Regions from separate parts of the Streptomyces sp. NPDC003036 genome, predicted to be linked through region 3. Evidence: riboswitches for the same ligand, from Rfam matches in the RefSeq annotation. Region 3 holds a riboswitch; each other region holds the start of a gene.
The links. A riboswitch is a leader RNA that binds a small molecule or an ion and turns the genes downstream of it on or off. The one in region 3 is predicted to bind cyclic di-AMP.
Positions count from the first base shown of each region.

Region 1 (3,197 bases), on a different contig from region 3:
CCCAGACCCGTGGACAGGCCCTTGTCCTTCAGGACCTTCTTCAGGGTGTGGTAGACCTCGGCGCCCCAGCGCAGCGCCTCGGAGAAGGACTCCGCGCCGATCGGGGCGATCATGAACTCCTGGATGTCCACGTTGGAGTCGGCGTGCGAGCCGCCGTTCAGGATGTTCATCATCGGAACGGGCAGCAGGTGCGCGTTCGGGCCGCCCAGGTAGCGGAAGAGCGGCAGGTCGGACGCCTCGGAGGCGGCGTGCGCGACGGCGAGGGAGACGCCGAGGATGGCGTTGGCGCCGAGCGACGACTTGTCGGGCGTGGCGTCCAGGTCGAACATCGCCTGGTCGATCAGCCGCTGCTCCGTGGCGTCGTAGCCGACGAGCTCCGGGCCGATCTGCTCGATGACGGCGAGGACGGCCTTCTCGACACCCTTGCCGAGGTAGCGGTCCTTGTCACCGTCGCGGAGCTCGAGGGCCTCGAACGCACCGGTGGAGGCACCGGACGGGACGGCAGCACGGCCGGTGCTGCCGTCGTCGAGGCCGACCTCGACCTCGACCGTGGGGTTGCCTCGGGAGTCCAGGATTTCCCGGGCTACGACGACGTCGATGGACGGCACGAGCATCTCCTTCTGGGATGTGACGCAATGTGTGACGCGAGCGGTGCAGGGTGCAGGGTCTCTTTGGCCTTGCGCCGTGCGACAAGAGCCTATCCGGCCGGGGGGCCGGGGCCAGCCGACGCCCGCCTCGTGGGACGAAAAACGACCCAAGGGCCCTGTTTACGGGGCAAAAGCCCACAAGGTTTACCTGCCGGTAACCGCGAAGGCCCCGGCCCGCCGCCGCATGGGCGACTCGGGCCGGGGCCGTCGGGGGGTCAGCTCAGGTGGAGCTGCTGGCCCGGGTAGATGAGGTCGGCGTCCTCGACGATGTCCTTGTTCAGCTCGAAGAGCTTCTGCCAGCCGCCTTCGACGTTCTCCGCCTCGGCGATGGTGCTGAGGGTGTCGCCGGCCTTCACCTTGTACTCGCCGTCGCCCTTGGCGACCTTCTTGCCGGTCGGGGTGGTGACGGTCTTCTTCGCCTCGGCCTTGGGCGCGGCCTTGGGGGCCTCCCCGGCCTTGGGCGCGGCCTTCGGCGCGGTGCGCTGCTCGCTGCGGGTGGTGGGCTGCTCGGCCGTGCGCTCGGCGGCGCCGCCGTCGTACGCGGCGTTGGACAGGCCCACGCCGCACACCGGCCACGCGCCCTTGCCCTGGCCGTCCAGGACCTTCTCGGCGATCTCGATCTGCTGCGCCTTGCTGGCCTGGTCGGCGGTGGCGGCGTACGCGGTGCCGCCGTACGCGGCCCAGGTGGAGGCCGAGAACTGCAGGCCGCCGTAGTAGCCGTTGCCGGTGTTGATGGACCAGTTGCCGCCGGACTCGCACTGGGCGACCTTGTCCCACTCGGCGGAGGTGGCCGCCGAGGCGGAGGTGGCGCCCATCAGCGGGGCGGCCACGGCGACGCCGGTGATGCCGGCGAACGCGGCGAAACGGACCGCCTTGGACGGGCGACGGTGCTTGGCCTTGCCGGAAACCTTGCTGGAAAACAGCATGGAGATTCTCCTCACCGACGCCTGCGAGGTGAGCTGTCGGGTTAGGGCTGATGAGCTGCCCCGCCGCGCGACTCGCGCGGCCTCACCCCAAGCCGGCTCACGGACCGTCCTTCGACGGCCGGGGGCCGGCACCTACCTTGGGTCCCCCGCTCCTGCCTTCGGCGCATGACGCGACGACTGTTCCCTTGCGTCCGGCGGCAGGATTCGGCGTACCGGTCGAAGGGGCCCGCGATGGCGAGCGATGAAGACCGTAATCACAGAGCCCGGTGAAGTTCAAAGACGGACATCCGGGTCAATCCGCCCCTACCGCCCTGCGCTTGACGGACGTTTGCGCAGGTGAGGGGCGGATCGGACACATCGTGCGTTCGTGAGGCGCCAGTTGGCACAAAGAGACTCATGTCTCACTGACGCAGACCCGGACATAGGGGTACCAACACCCCCGCCACCTAGCGCTGCGCGGGGGCCAGATCGAGGCTCTGGCCGGGCAGGATGAGGTCCGGATCGGCGCCCACGGTCTGGCGGTTGGCGTCATAGAGGGCGGTCCAGCCGCCTTCGAGGTCCTTCGCCGCGGCGATGGCGGAGAGGCTGTCGCCGGGGCGGACGGTGTACGCGCCCGGCTGGGCGTCCGCCAGGTCGCGTGTCGCGCCGTCACCTCGCGAGGTGTGGCCGTCCGTTTCGCGCCCGCTGACCGAATTGTCGGCGCTCGTGGGGTTCTCGGCCTCCGGCGCGGCCGGGTCGGTCGCGGTCGGGTCCGTCGCCGCCGGGGGCTCCGCCGGGTCGGGCGCGCCGCGGTGCTTGCCGTTGCCGGGGACGGGCGGGGCGGCCGGGGCCGACGTCTCCGGCGCGGCGTCCGGCGTGGTGGGCGCGGCGGGCTCGGCCGGCAGGAGGCTCTCGACCGGGTCGGCGGGGGTCACCGGCTCGGTGGGCTCCACCGGCTGGCCGGCGTCGGCCGGAGCGGACGCGCCGGGAGCGGCGTCCGGGGCGGCCTCGGGCGTCGCGGTGCCGGAGGACGCGTCGGGCGTGGCGTCCGGCTTCGCCCCGGTGGCGCCGCCCAGGCCCACGATGGGGGCGCAGGTCTCCCAGGTCTTGACGCCTGTCGCGGCGTAGACCTGCTCCGCGACGGCTATCTGCTGGGCGCGGCTGGCGAGGTCGGGGCGCAGGGCGTACTGCTTGCCGCCGTACGCGTCCCAGGTCTCCTGCGAGAGCTGGAGTCCGCCGTAGAAGCCGTTGCCCATGTCGGCGCTCCACGCGCCGCCGGACTCGCACTCGGCGACCCGGTCCCACGTGTGGGCGTCGACGGCCGACGCGGAGCCGGCGCCGAGCAGCGGAAGGGCGATGGCGGATCCGGTCACCCCTGCCGCGACAACGATGGCGGGGGCCTGACGGGGTCGACGGTGCCTGCCGTTCCCGGAGCGCATGCGGTGTGCCTTTCGCGTGACTGCTGAGGTGACGGTGAACGTAGCGGCATTCGAACGTCAGTCACAAGTCGATGCAGGGGAGATTACGCGAAGATCACATTACTGACGGATCGTCATTTCCGGTGCCCCGCTGGGACCCCTCCCAAAGGGGGTGAACTCGACCGGGAGCGTGCGCAGTCCACGCATAATCAGCCCCCCGCGCCACC
Region 1 is NZ_JBEXNO010000025.1:100,592-103,788, reverse strand. It holds gene eno (phosphopyruvate hydratase) at 1-608, opposite strand, end outside; gene ABZX67_RS20010 (transglycosylase family protein) at 863-1,573, opposite strand; cyclic di-AMP (ydaO/yuaA leader) riboswitch at 1,577-1,747, opposite strand; gene ABZX67_RS20005 (transglycosylase family protein) at 2,020-2,925, opposite strand; gene ABZX67_RS20000 (cytochrome P450) at 3,091-3,197, opposite strand, start outside.
Region 1: another riboswitch for cyclic di-AMP. It lies ahead of ABZX67_RS20010 (transglycosylase family protein); the one in region 3 lies ahead of ABZX67_RS05730 (LysM peptidoglycan-binding domain-containing M23 family metallopeptidase).

Region 2 (3,197 bases), on a different contig from region 3:
GGCATCCGCCCATGGGGCGAAGGAACCGGCGGCCCTGGCGTCGGGGGGTGGAACGCCAGGGCCACCGGAGTCTGCGGGCCGTCGGACGGTCAGTCCGTCAGACGGTTCAGACGGTCAGGCCCTTGCCGCGGAGCCACGCCAGCGGGTCCACTCCGCCGCCGCCCGCCGTGTGGACCTCCAGGTGCAGGTGCGGCCCGGTCACGTTGCCGGTGGCGCCGACGCGCCCGATGGTCTCGCCGGTGGCGACCTTCTGCCCCGCGCCCACCGTCATCGAGGAGAGGTGGCAGTACCAGACCTCGGTGCCGTCCTCCAGCTCCAGGACGATCCGGTAGCCGTACGAGCCGGACCAGCCGGCCGACTTGATGGTGCCGCCGTGCACGGCCTTGGCCGGGGTGCCCGTGGGAGCCGCGAGGTCGAGGCCGGTGTGGTAGCCGGAGGACCACATGGTGCCGGCCTGGCCGTAGGTGGAGGTGATGGTGTACGAGGAGGTCGGCAGCGCGTAGCTGCCGGCGAGCTTGGCCAGCCGCTCGGCCTCCGCCTTGGCCGCGGCCTCCGCCTCGGCCTTCGCCGCCGCTTCGGCCTTCGCCTTCGCCTCGGCGGCCGCCTCCTTCTCGGCGGCGGTCTGCTGGGACTTGGCCAGCGCGGCCGCCTGCTCGGCGGCCTCCTTCTCGGCCGCGAGCTTCGCCGCCGCGTCCGCGGACGCCTGCTGCTGCTCGGCCTGCTGGAGGATGCGCGCCCGCAGGGCCTCGCCGGCGCTCGCGCCGCCTTCGGCCCGGTCCCCGGCGGGGCCGTCGTCGGCGGCGAGGGACCCGGCGGTCAGCGGCGCGGCGGCGGTCAGCCGGGCGTCCGCGGAGGCGCCGCCGGAACCGTCGTCGGCACCGTCGTCGGAGATCAGGGAGCCGATGCCCGGCATGGACTCGGCGTCCGGAAGGCTGTCGGCTATCGCGCCGGACAGGTCGGGCAGGGATATGGAGACCGCCGGCTTGTCCTGCGCGGTGGCCATCCCTCCGGCACCGACGGCCGCGATGACGCCCACGCCCAGGACCGTGGAGCTACGGGCCAGCCCGCCGCGCTGCTTGACCACGCGGTGGCGGCCACGGACGGGACGGACGGTGTCCTCGGTGGGGTTCCACTCCTCCCACTGGCCCTCCGCGGGCGCACCGGAACCGGGGCCCGGGCCGAAGGAGTCGACGAAGTGGGGGGCCGGGGAGGCGGGGGCGGCCGGGGAGGCCGATGGAGCAGACGGCGCTTCGGGGGCAGGCCTGTTGGACGCCACGGGGGCGCACTCCTTTCCTTCCTTCTCGCCTACCGGGTTAGCTGACGGGTTCGGAGCAGGAAGGTCTCCTTCAGGCCGGCGATGCGGCCCGATTCACCCCAAGGTGGTGGTTCCCCGGTTCCCTTGCGGAATTCGGCGCGCGCGCACGGTGCCGTCGCTCTTGCGTCGGCTGGGACGACCGCGCTGCGTTATCGAACGTTAATAGACGCGGGGTCGTGATTCCAAGCCGTTCCTACTGATCATTAACCACGTAGCCCCCGGCATACCGCCTCACAAACGGGCATAGGCAGCCAAGTTGACTACCCCTCACACCCCGTGTGCCCCACCACACTTTCTGACGGTTAGTCAAATGTTATGCGGAGGGCTCCACACCGATCACCCTCCGTGCCCGGCCGCCCCGGATGCTCCCGCCGCCCCGGCCCGCTACCCCTGAGGCTTGCTCACCGCCAGCAGCGCGAGGTCGTCGGTCGTCCCCCCGCCCCCCGTATGCCGCCGTACGTCCTCGACCAGGGCGTCCAGCAGCTCCCCCGGCCTCGCGAAGCTCCGCCCCGCCAGCCGCTCCGCCGGGTCGTAGAAGGCACCGCTCGCGTCCCGCGCCTCGGAAAGCCCGTCCGTGTAGAAGAGCAGCGTCGCCCCGGGCGGGAACGGCACCTCGTCCGCGCGGTCGGGCCACGGCCCCAGGTCCGCCATCCCCAGCGGCAGCGCGGGCTCGGTCGGCTCCAGCCGCTCCAGGCCCCCGTCGGCGTACAGCACCAGCGGCTCGGGATGGCCGCGGTTGACGATCCGCACCACCGCCTCGCCGCGCGCCACCTCGGCCAGTACGGCGGTGGTGAAGCCCTCGAAGGCGTCGAGCCCGTCGCGCCGGGTCCCCTCCCGCGCGAGCGCCCGCTCCAGCCGCTGCGACACCCCCTCCAGCGAGCTCTCCTGCTCGGCCGCCTCCCGGAACGCGCCCAGCACGACCGCCACCGCCTCGACCGCGCCCATCCCCTTCCCGCGGACGTCCCCGACCACCAGCCGCACCCCGTAGGGCGTGTCCTGCACGGCGTAGAGATCGCCCCCGATGAACGCGTCCGCCTGCGCCGCCTCGTACCGCGCCGCCACCCGAAGGCCACCGATCCGCTCGGCCGGCGTCGGGAGCACGGCGCGCTGCGCGGATTCGGCGATGCCACGGGCGGAGGCGAGCCGCTCGCCGCTGCGCCGCACGACCCGGTTGATCATCAGCGCGAACGCCGAGACCGTGATCAGGGTGACGAGCTCCGTGATCGACGGGGCCTCGTCCAGCGTGCCGCTGTGGAGGCGCAGCCCGACCAGCGCCAGGACGGCGGCGGCCCCGGCCACCAGGGTGATCCGTACGGTGAAGAACGGCGCGGCGACGAGCGGGGCGGCGGTGAACAGCGGCACGGCCGTGAACCGGGGCGGCGTCAGCAGGTCGAACACCACCCCGCCGACGATCATCAGTACGGGCACCACCCGGAGGAAGCGGCGTACCTTCGCGCGTCGCGCGCTCCGACCCCAGGTCCTGTCGCCGTTGTCACCCACGGTTACGGACGGTAGGCGGGCCCCGCTCACACCGACCGGAGCCGCGCCGCAGGATGCCCCGCCATCGGCCGACCGGGCGACCACGCAGGACATGCAGCACACGCACGACATGACGACGAAGACCCGGTGCCTTGTGGCACCGGGTCTTCGTCGTCATCAGTAGCGGGGACAGGATTTGAACCTGCGACCTCTGGGTTATGAGCCCAGCGAGCTACCGAGCTGCTCCACCCCGCGTCGGTAAACACCACCCTACGCCATGCGGAGCAAGATCAACACCAATTACTCGCCCGGCACCTTCGCCGTGCTGAGGGCGATGCGGTTCCAGGTGTTGATGGTGAAGATCAGCGCGAGCAGCCGCCCGAGCTCGCCCTCCTCGAACTGG
Region 2 is NZ_JBEXNO010000001.1:315,848-319,044, reverse strand. It holds gene ABZX67_RS01520 (M23 family metallopeptidase) at 107-1,276, opposite strand; cyclic di-AMP (ydaO/yuaA leader) riboswitch at 1,288-1,424, opposite strand; gene ABZX67_RS01515 (PP2C family protein-serine/threonine phosphatase) at 1,700-2,731, opposite strand; tRNA gene ABZX67_RS01510 (tRNA-Met) at 2,976-3,049, opposite strand; gene ABZX67_RS01505 (carboxymuconolactone decarboxylase family protein) at 3,095-3,197, opposite strand, start outside.
Region 2: another riboswitch for cyclic di-AMP. It lies ahead of ABZX67_RS01520 (M23 family metallopeptidase); the one in region 3 lies ahead of ABZX67_RS05730 (LysM peptidoglycan-binding domain-containing M23 family metallopeptidase).

Region 3 (3,197 bases):
CGATCTTGCCGCGCAGGTGGCGCAGCACCGGCACGCCGCGGGTGTCGAAGCCGGTCGTCACCAGCACGGTGCCGACCACCGACGTCAGGTCGGCGACGGCCCGCTCGAAGCGTTCGGCGACGTCGTCGGGGTCGCTGCCGGGCCGGATGATGTCGTTGCCGCCCGCGCAGAAGGTCACCAGGTCGGGGGCGAGCTCTTTCGCCCGCGGGAGCTGTTCCTCGACGATCTGGTCGAGGAGCCGTCCGCGTACGGCGAGGTTCGCGTACCGGAAGTCGTCGGGCTCGGGCAGCCGGTCGGCGAGGAGCACCGCCAGGCGGTCGGCCCAGCCGACGAACGTGCCGTCGGGTCCGGGGTCTCCGACGCCCTCGGTGAAGCTGTCACCGATCGCCACGTACGACCCGAATACGTCACTGTCTCTGAAGGTCGAATCGTCTGCCACGGGAGCACATCCTGCCTCCTTCCCTGTGACCTACGCGACCGTAAGGAGGGGTTGACGTAGCGTGAGATATGCCACCGGTCAAGATTCGTCCAAGCCGGAATACGCCGCTGCCCGGCACCGTGGAGCGCGGTACCGGGCAGGGCGGGTGGCCGACGGCGCGTCGACGGTGCGTCAGATGGAGACGCCGTGCTGGCGCAGGTACGCCAGCGGGTCGATGTCCGAGCCGTAGCTGGGGCTGGTGCGGATCTCGAAGTGCAGGTGCGGGCCGGTGGAGTTGCCGGTGGACCCGGAGAGGCCGATCTGCTGGCCGCCGCTGACGCTCTGGCCGGAGGAGACGGAGAGCTGGGAGAGGTGGGCGTACTGCGAGTACGTGCCGTCGGTGTGCTTGATGACGACCTCGTTGCCGTACGAGCCGCTCCAGCCGGCCGAGACCACGGTGCCGGGGCCGACGGCCTTGACGCTGGTGCCGGAGGAGGCCGCGAAGTCGACACCGGTGTGGTAGCCGGAGGACCACATGGAGCCGGAGGCGCGGTACGGGGTGGTGATCGAGGAGTCGACCGGGGCCGTGAAGCCGGAGCCGGTGCTCTTCGGGGCGGACTGCGCCGGGGCGGCCTTGGCCGCCGGGGCCTCGGCCTTGGCGGCGGAGCGGGAGGCGCGGGCCTCGCCGCGGTCCTCGTCCGCCTTCGGCTTGGCCTTGGCCGGGGCGGCCTTGGCGCCGAGGGTGAGCTCCATGCCCGGGAGGATCAGCGACGGGTCCTCACCGATGACCTCGCGGTTGTCCTTGTACAGCTTCTGCCAGCCGCCCTTGACGTTCTTGTTGTGGGCGATCTTGGCGAGGTAGTCACCGGCGACCACGGTGTACGTACGGGGCGCGGGCTTGGCGGCGGCCTGGGCGGTCTGCGCGGCGGCGACCACCTGCTGCGGAGCGGTCGCCGGCGCGGCGCTCTGCTCCGCGGCGTGCGCACCGGTGGCGCCGAGCAGCGGAAGGGCGATGGCCGCGCCACCGGTACCGGCGGCGATGAAACCACGCGTGAGCGTGCTGGACTTGGGACGGCGGTGCTTACCCTTGGCGGGCATGGCGAATTCCTCTCCGGCGCCTGCGAGGTGAGCTGTCGGGTTCGGGCTGGAGATGCCCGGCCGCGTGGTGACGCGACTTAACCCCGAGCCGGTCCCGGAATTCCGGGATCGGCGGACTTACCTGGGTCCCCCGCTCCTGCCACACGTGGGTGGGTGCTGAATTCCGGGCCGGCGGCAGGATTCGGCGGTCCGGCCGGATTGCGGTGACCGTAGGACAGTCGGGTCGGCTCGAACAAGCCGCCGCTTTCCCGAGTGCATTCCTTTGCACCGCGCCGTCGCGGATTACCGGTCACCCTCCGTGGATTACGGATCATGAATTCCCGGTGAGCGCAGGGGAATTGCGGAAGAGGCCCGGCCACGGACGGTCACTTTTATGACGCTGCTCACGCGCCGAGGCCCATGTCCCGTTCTATCGGGGCACGTTATGCCGAACACCCCAATACGGACAGAAGCGTCATACCTCGACGAGCCGTCGCAGGCGCACCGAGGGCGGACAGGCGGACGGATCGAGCACCCGTGCGGATGATTGCCCCGGGAACCCAATGTCGTATCGTCGGATCGCGACATCGTCGGCGGCCGGCGCCGACGTCAGACGCGGAGGAGTCCCCGTGACGCAGCAGGTGCCGCAGGCCCCGTCGAGCGAGCCCGAACTGTCCGGTGTGCGCAATTTCCGGGATGTGGGCGGGCTGCCGACGGTGGACGGGCTGCGCATCCGGCACGGGCGGCTCTACCGCAGCGGCCACCTGGCGCACGCCACCGGGGAGGACGCGGCGTTCCTGGGCTCCCTCGGGCTGCACACGATCTTCGACTTCCGCAACGCCGCCGACCAGAAGCTCGAAGGCCCCGACATCGAGCTCCCCGGCGTACGGAACGTGAACATCCCGCTCACCGACCCGGCCGACGGCGTCGAGTTCTGGCGGATGGTCCGCGACGGCGACCTCGACCAGCTGCGCCAGATCCTCGCGGACGGCCAGGCGGCGGCACGGATGTCGGAGTCGTACCGCACGATCATCAAGGAGCGCACGGCGGAGCACAGCCGGGTGCTGCACGCCCTCGCCGAGGACAGCGTCCCGGCGCTCATGCACTGCGCGGCGGGCAAGGACCGGGCGGGGCTGTCGATCGCGGTGACGCTGCTGGCGGTCGGCGTCGAGCGGGAGGCCATCGAGGCGGACTACCTCAAGTCCAACGACCCGCACCGCCGCTACAAGGTGCACCGCAGCGACAGCTCCCCGGCCGGTATGTCGCCCGAGGTGATGGAGCTGCTCAGCCCGCTCTTCGACGCGCGCCTGGAGTACCTGGCGGCGGCCTTCGCGACCATCGAGGAGACCTGGGGCACGACCGACCGGTACCTCTCGGAGGGCCTGAAGCTGACGCCCGAGACGCGGGAGCGGCTGCGCGAGCGGCTCCTCGACGCGGGCTGAGACCCGGGGCCCGGGTCGGGCTCGTCAGCCGGCGCCCAGCGCGAAGAGCAGGTACAGGAACGCCGCGAAGAGGTGGCCGGCCACCAGGTAGGCGAAGAGCCGGACGACGAGCCCGCGCGGGAACTTCACTTCGTAGGACATGGGGTCCTCCCTCTCGGGGACGTCAGCGGTGGGTGCCGGGGCCGCCGAGGCACAGGTCGGCCGCGGCGCTCTGCAGGAGTGTGTGGACGAAGAGCAGCTCGGCCCCGCGGCGCCCGGCC
Region 3 is NZ_JBEXNO010000005.1:121,072-124,268, forward strand. It holds gene ABZX67_RS05725 (SGNH/GDSL hydrolase family protein) at 1-439, opposite strand, end outside; gene ABZX67_RS05730 (LysM peptidoglycan-binding domain-containing M23 family metallopeptidase) at 611-1,516, opposite strand; cyclic di-AMP (ydaO/yuaA leader) riboswitch at 1,521-1,678, opposite strand; gene ABZX67_RS05735 (tyrosine-protein phosphatase) at 2,125-2,937, shown strand; gene ABZX67_RS05740 (DUF6126 family protein) at 2,962-3,078, opposite strand; gene ABZX67_RS05745 (helix-turn-helix domain-containing protein) at 3,101-3,197, opposite strand, start outside.

Region 4 (3,197 bases), on a different contig from region 3:
ATGCCCCGCTTGGGCACGTTGAGGATGCGGCGCAGCGGGACGCTGTCCTCCGGGTTCGCCAGCACGCGCAGGTACGCCAGGACGTCCCGGACCTCCTTGCGCTCGTAGAAGCGGACGCCGCCGACGACCTTGTACGGCAGGCCGACGCGGATGAAGATCTCCTCGAAGACACGGGACTGGGCGTTCGTCCGGTAGAAGATCGCGACGTCGCCGGCCTTCGCCTCGCCCGCGTCCGTCAGCCGGTCGATCTCGTCGGCGACGAACTGCGCCTCGTCGTGCTCGGTGTCCGCGACGTACCCGATGATGCGCGTCCCGGGGCCGGCGTTCGTCCACAGGTTCTTGGGGCGGCGGCTCTCGTTGCGCTCGATCACCGCGTTGGCGGCGGAGAGGATGGTCTGCGTGGAGCGGTAGTTCTGCTCCAGCAGGATCGTCGTCGCGTCGGGGTAGTCCTCCTCGAACTGGAGGATGTTGCGGATGGTCGCGCCGCGGAAGGCGTAGATCGACTGGTCGGCGTCACCCACGACGCACAGCTCGGCCGGGTCCAGGTCCTCGTAACCGGTGCCCACCAGTTCGCGTACGAGCGTGTACTGGGCGTGGTTGGTGTCCTGGTACTCGTCGACGAGGACGTGGCGGAAGCGGCGGCGGTAGTGCTCGGCGACGTCCGGGAACGCCTGGAGCAGGTGGACCGTCGTCATGATGATGTCGTCGAAGTCCAGGGCGTTGGCCTCGCGCAGCCGCGCCTGGTACATGCGGTACGCCTCGGCGAGCGTCTTCTCGAACCCGTCGGCGGCCTGGTCGGCGAAGGTCTCCTCGTCGATCAGCTCGTTCTTCAGGTTGGAGATCTTGGCGCTGAAGGACTTCGGCGGGAACTTCTTCGGGTCCAGGTCCAGGTCGCGGCAGACCAGCGCCATGAGGCGCTTGGAGTCGGCGGCGTCGTAGATCGAGAAGGACGACGTGAAGCCGAGCCTCTTCGACTCGCGGCGCAGGATGCGCACGCACGCGCTGTGGAAGGTCATCACCCACATGGCGTTGGCGCGCGGGCCGACGAGCTGCTCGACGCGCTCCTTCATCTCGCCGGCGGCCTTGTTGGTGAAGGTGATCGCCAGTATCTGGCCCGGGTGGACGTGCCGCGTGGCCAGCAGGTGGGCGATGCGGTGGGTCAGCACCCGGGTCTTGCCCGAGCCGGCACCGGCGACGATGAGCAGCGGCGAGCCGGTGTGGACGACGGCGGCGCGCTGCTGGTCGTTCAGCCCCTCCAGCAGCGCGGCGGGGTCCACGACGGTGCGCGGCGCGCCGTCGCGGTGGTACGCGTCCCGGGCCGGGGGCACGTCGTAACGGTCCCCGAAGAGGTCGTGCGGGACCTCCTCCGGGGCCGGGGCGTGGTCCTCGGCGTCCTCGGGGGGCGGCGGCGGTTCCTCGGAGGTGTGGTTCCGCAGGTCCGCCAGGAAGCTGTCGTCAAAGAGGCTGCTCATCGCCTATCGAGTCTAGGCCGCCCCACTGACAGTCGGGGCCGAACCGGTTTCGTCGCTCACCGCCACCTCGCATAAGCGCAGCGTAAAGGTCACGAAAATGTATCCGGCATATCGAACATCATCCTTCACAGCACCACCACACGTTGGCTAGCGTGCCGCACAAGCGGGCCGTTCCCTCATCGGCGAACCACGCCGATCGGACCGCCCACGCCGAATCCACTTCCCCCGCACGGGAGTTGGAACCGGGGACCCACCATGCACCATGGGGTGAATCGGCCGTTTCCGCAGGCCGTAGGGCACCTTCCGTTCGCCCGAACCCGCCGGTTGACCCGGTAGGCGGTCTACGGAAGGAGATGCCGGCCTTGGCGTCGCATCGCAAGCCGCGCAGCCGCACCACCCGCACGTTCAGTACGTTCGGTTCGTTTGGTACGAATTCCCCCGCCGTCGGGGTCACGACGGCCGCCATCGCCTCGGTCACGACCCTGCTGTCCGCTCAGTCCGCCCAGTCCGCCGAAGCCGCACCGGGCCGGCCGACGGTCGAGGAGGTGCAGAGAAAGGTCGACGACCTCTACCGGCAGGCCGGCACGGGTACGCAGGCGCAGCGGTACGCCACTCCCGTCCAGCCCGTCCAGCCCGTGCAGCCCGTCCAGCCCGCACGACCTCTACCGACCGCCACGCCCGTCAGTGATGTCGTCGAGGTGGCGAAGGCGGAGCCCGCCGCGCGGCAGGCCGAGTCGGCGAAGACCCCGGAGGCGCTGCGGGCCGGCAAGCGGACGGTGCAGCGCAAGCTCGCGGAGGCGCGCACCCTGCTGGCATCGCGGACGGAGACGCCGGCGGAGACGCCGGCGCACGAACCGGCGTACGAACCGGCGTACGAACCGGAAACCTGCGGGACGGAGACGGGCCCCGACCGCGCCGCAGCCAAAGCCGACAAGGTGCTGGCCTTCGCCCGCGCCCAGCTCGGCAAGCCGTACGTGTGGGGCGCGGCCGGCCCGAGCTCGTACGACTGCTCCGGTCTGACCCAGGCGGCCTGGAAGGCGGCGGGTGTCGACCTGCCGCGTACCACCTGGGAGCAGGCCCATGTCGGCACGCGCGTCTCCATGGACGAGCTGCGCCCCGGCGACCTGGTGTTCTTCTACGACGACATCAGCCATGTCGGCATCTATCAGGGCGACGGCGTGATGATCCACGCCCCGCGGCCCGGGATGAACGTACGCGAGGAGCCGGTCCACTCCATGCCGGTGTCCGGCTGCGTGCGCCCCGCGTAAGAGAGACCCCGGACCTCAGACCTCAGGTCCAGAGCGTCGCGATGAAGATGTTGGCGACGGTGAGACCGCCCACGGCGCCGAACAGCGGCTTGTCGACCGTCTCCTCGTCCCGCTTGACGTAGACCAGGCCGAGAATGACGACCAGGATCGCGAGCTTCACGCCGATCTTGATGTTGTTCACGGTCTGCTCGTCGGCCTGGTTCAGCCCGACCAGGGCGACACCCGTGACCAGCATGGTCAGCGCGCCGTGCAGCATGCCGGGGCTGAAGCGCGCCGTGCCCGCGCCCATCGCCTTCATCTGGGACAGGAAGCCGCCCAGCAGGGCGCCGATGCCGATGATGTGCAGCGCGACGAAGACATTGATGAGTACGTCCATGCGCCGGAGCCTAACCGGGGCCATAGCACCGGCCCCCGGTCGGGGTTGCCTCATTCGTCGCCTCGGTCACAGCTGATACGG
Region 4 is NZ_JBEXNO010000049.1:42,281-45,477, reverse strand. It holds gene pcrA (DNA helicase PcrA) at 1-1,472, opposite strand, end outside; cyclic di-AMP (ydaO/yuaA leader) riboswitch at 1,671-1,827, shown strand; gene ABZX67_RS28810 (C40 family peptidase) at 1,826-2,740, shown strand; gene ABZX67_RS28805 (hypothetical protein) at 2,763-3,116, opposite strand.
Region 4: another riboswitch for cyclic di-AMP. It lies ahead of ABZX67_RS28810 (C40 family peptidase); the one in region 3 lies ahead of ABZX67_RS05730 (LysM peptidoglycan-binding domain-containing M23 family metallopeptidase).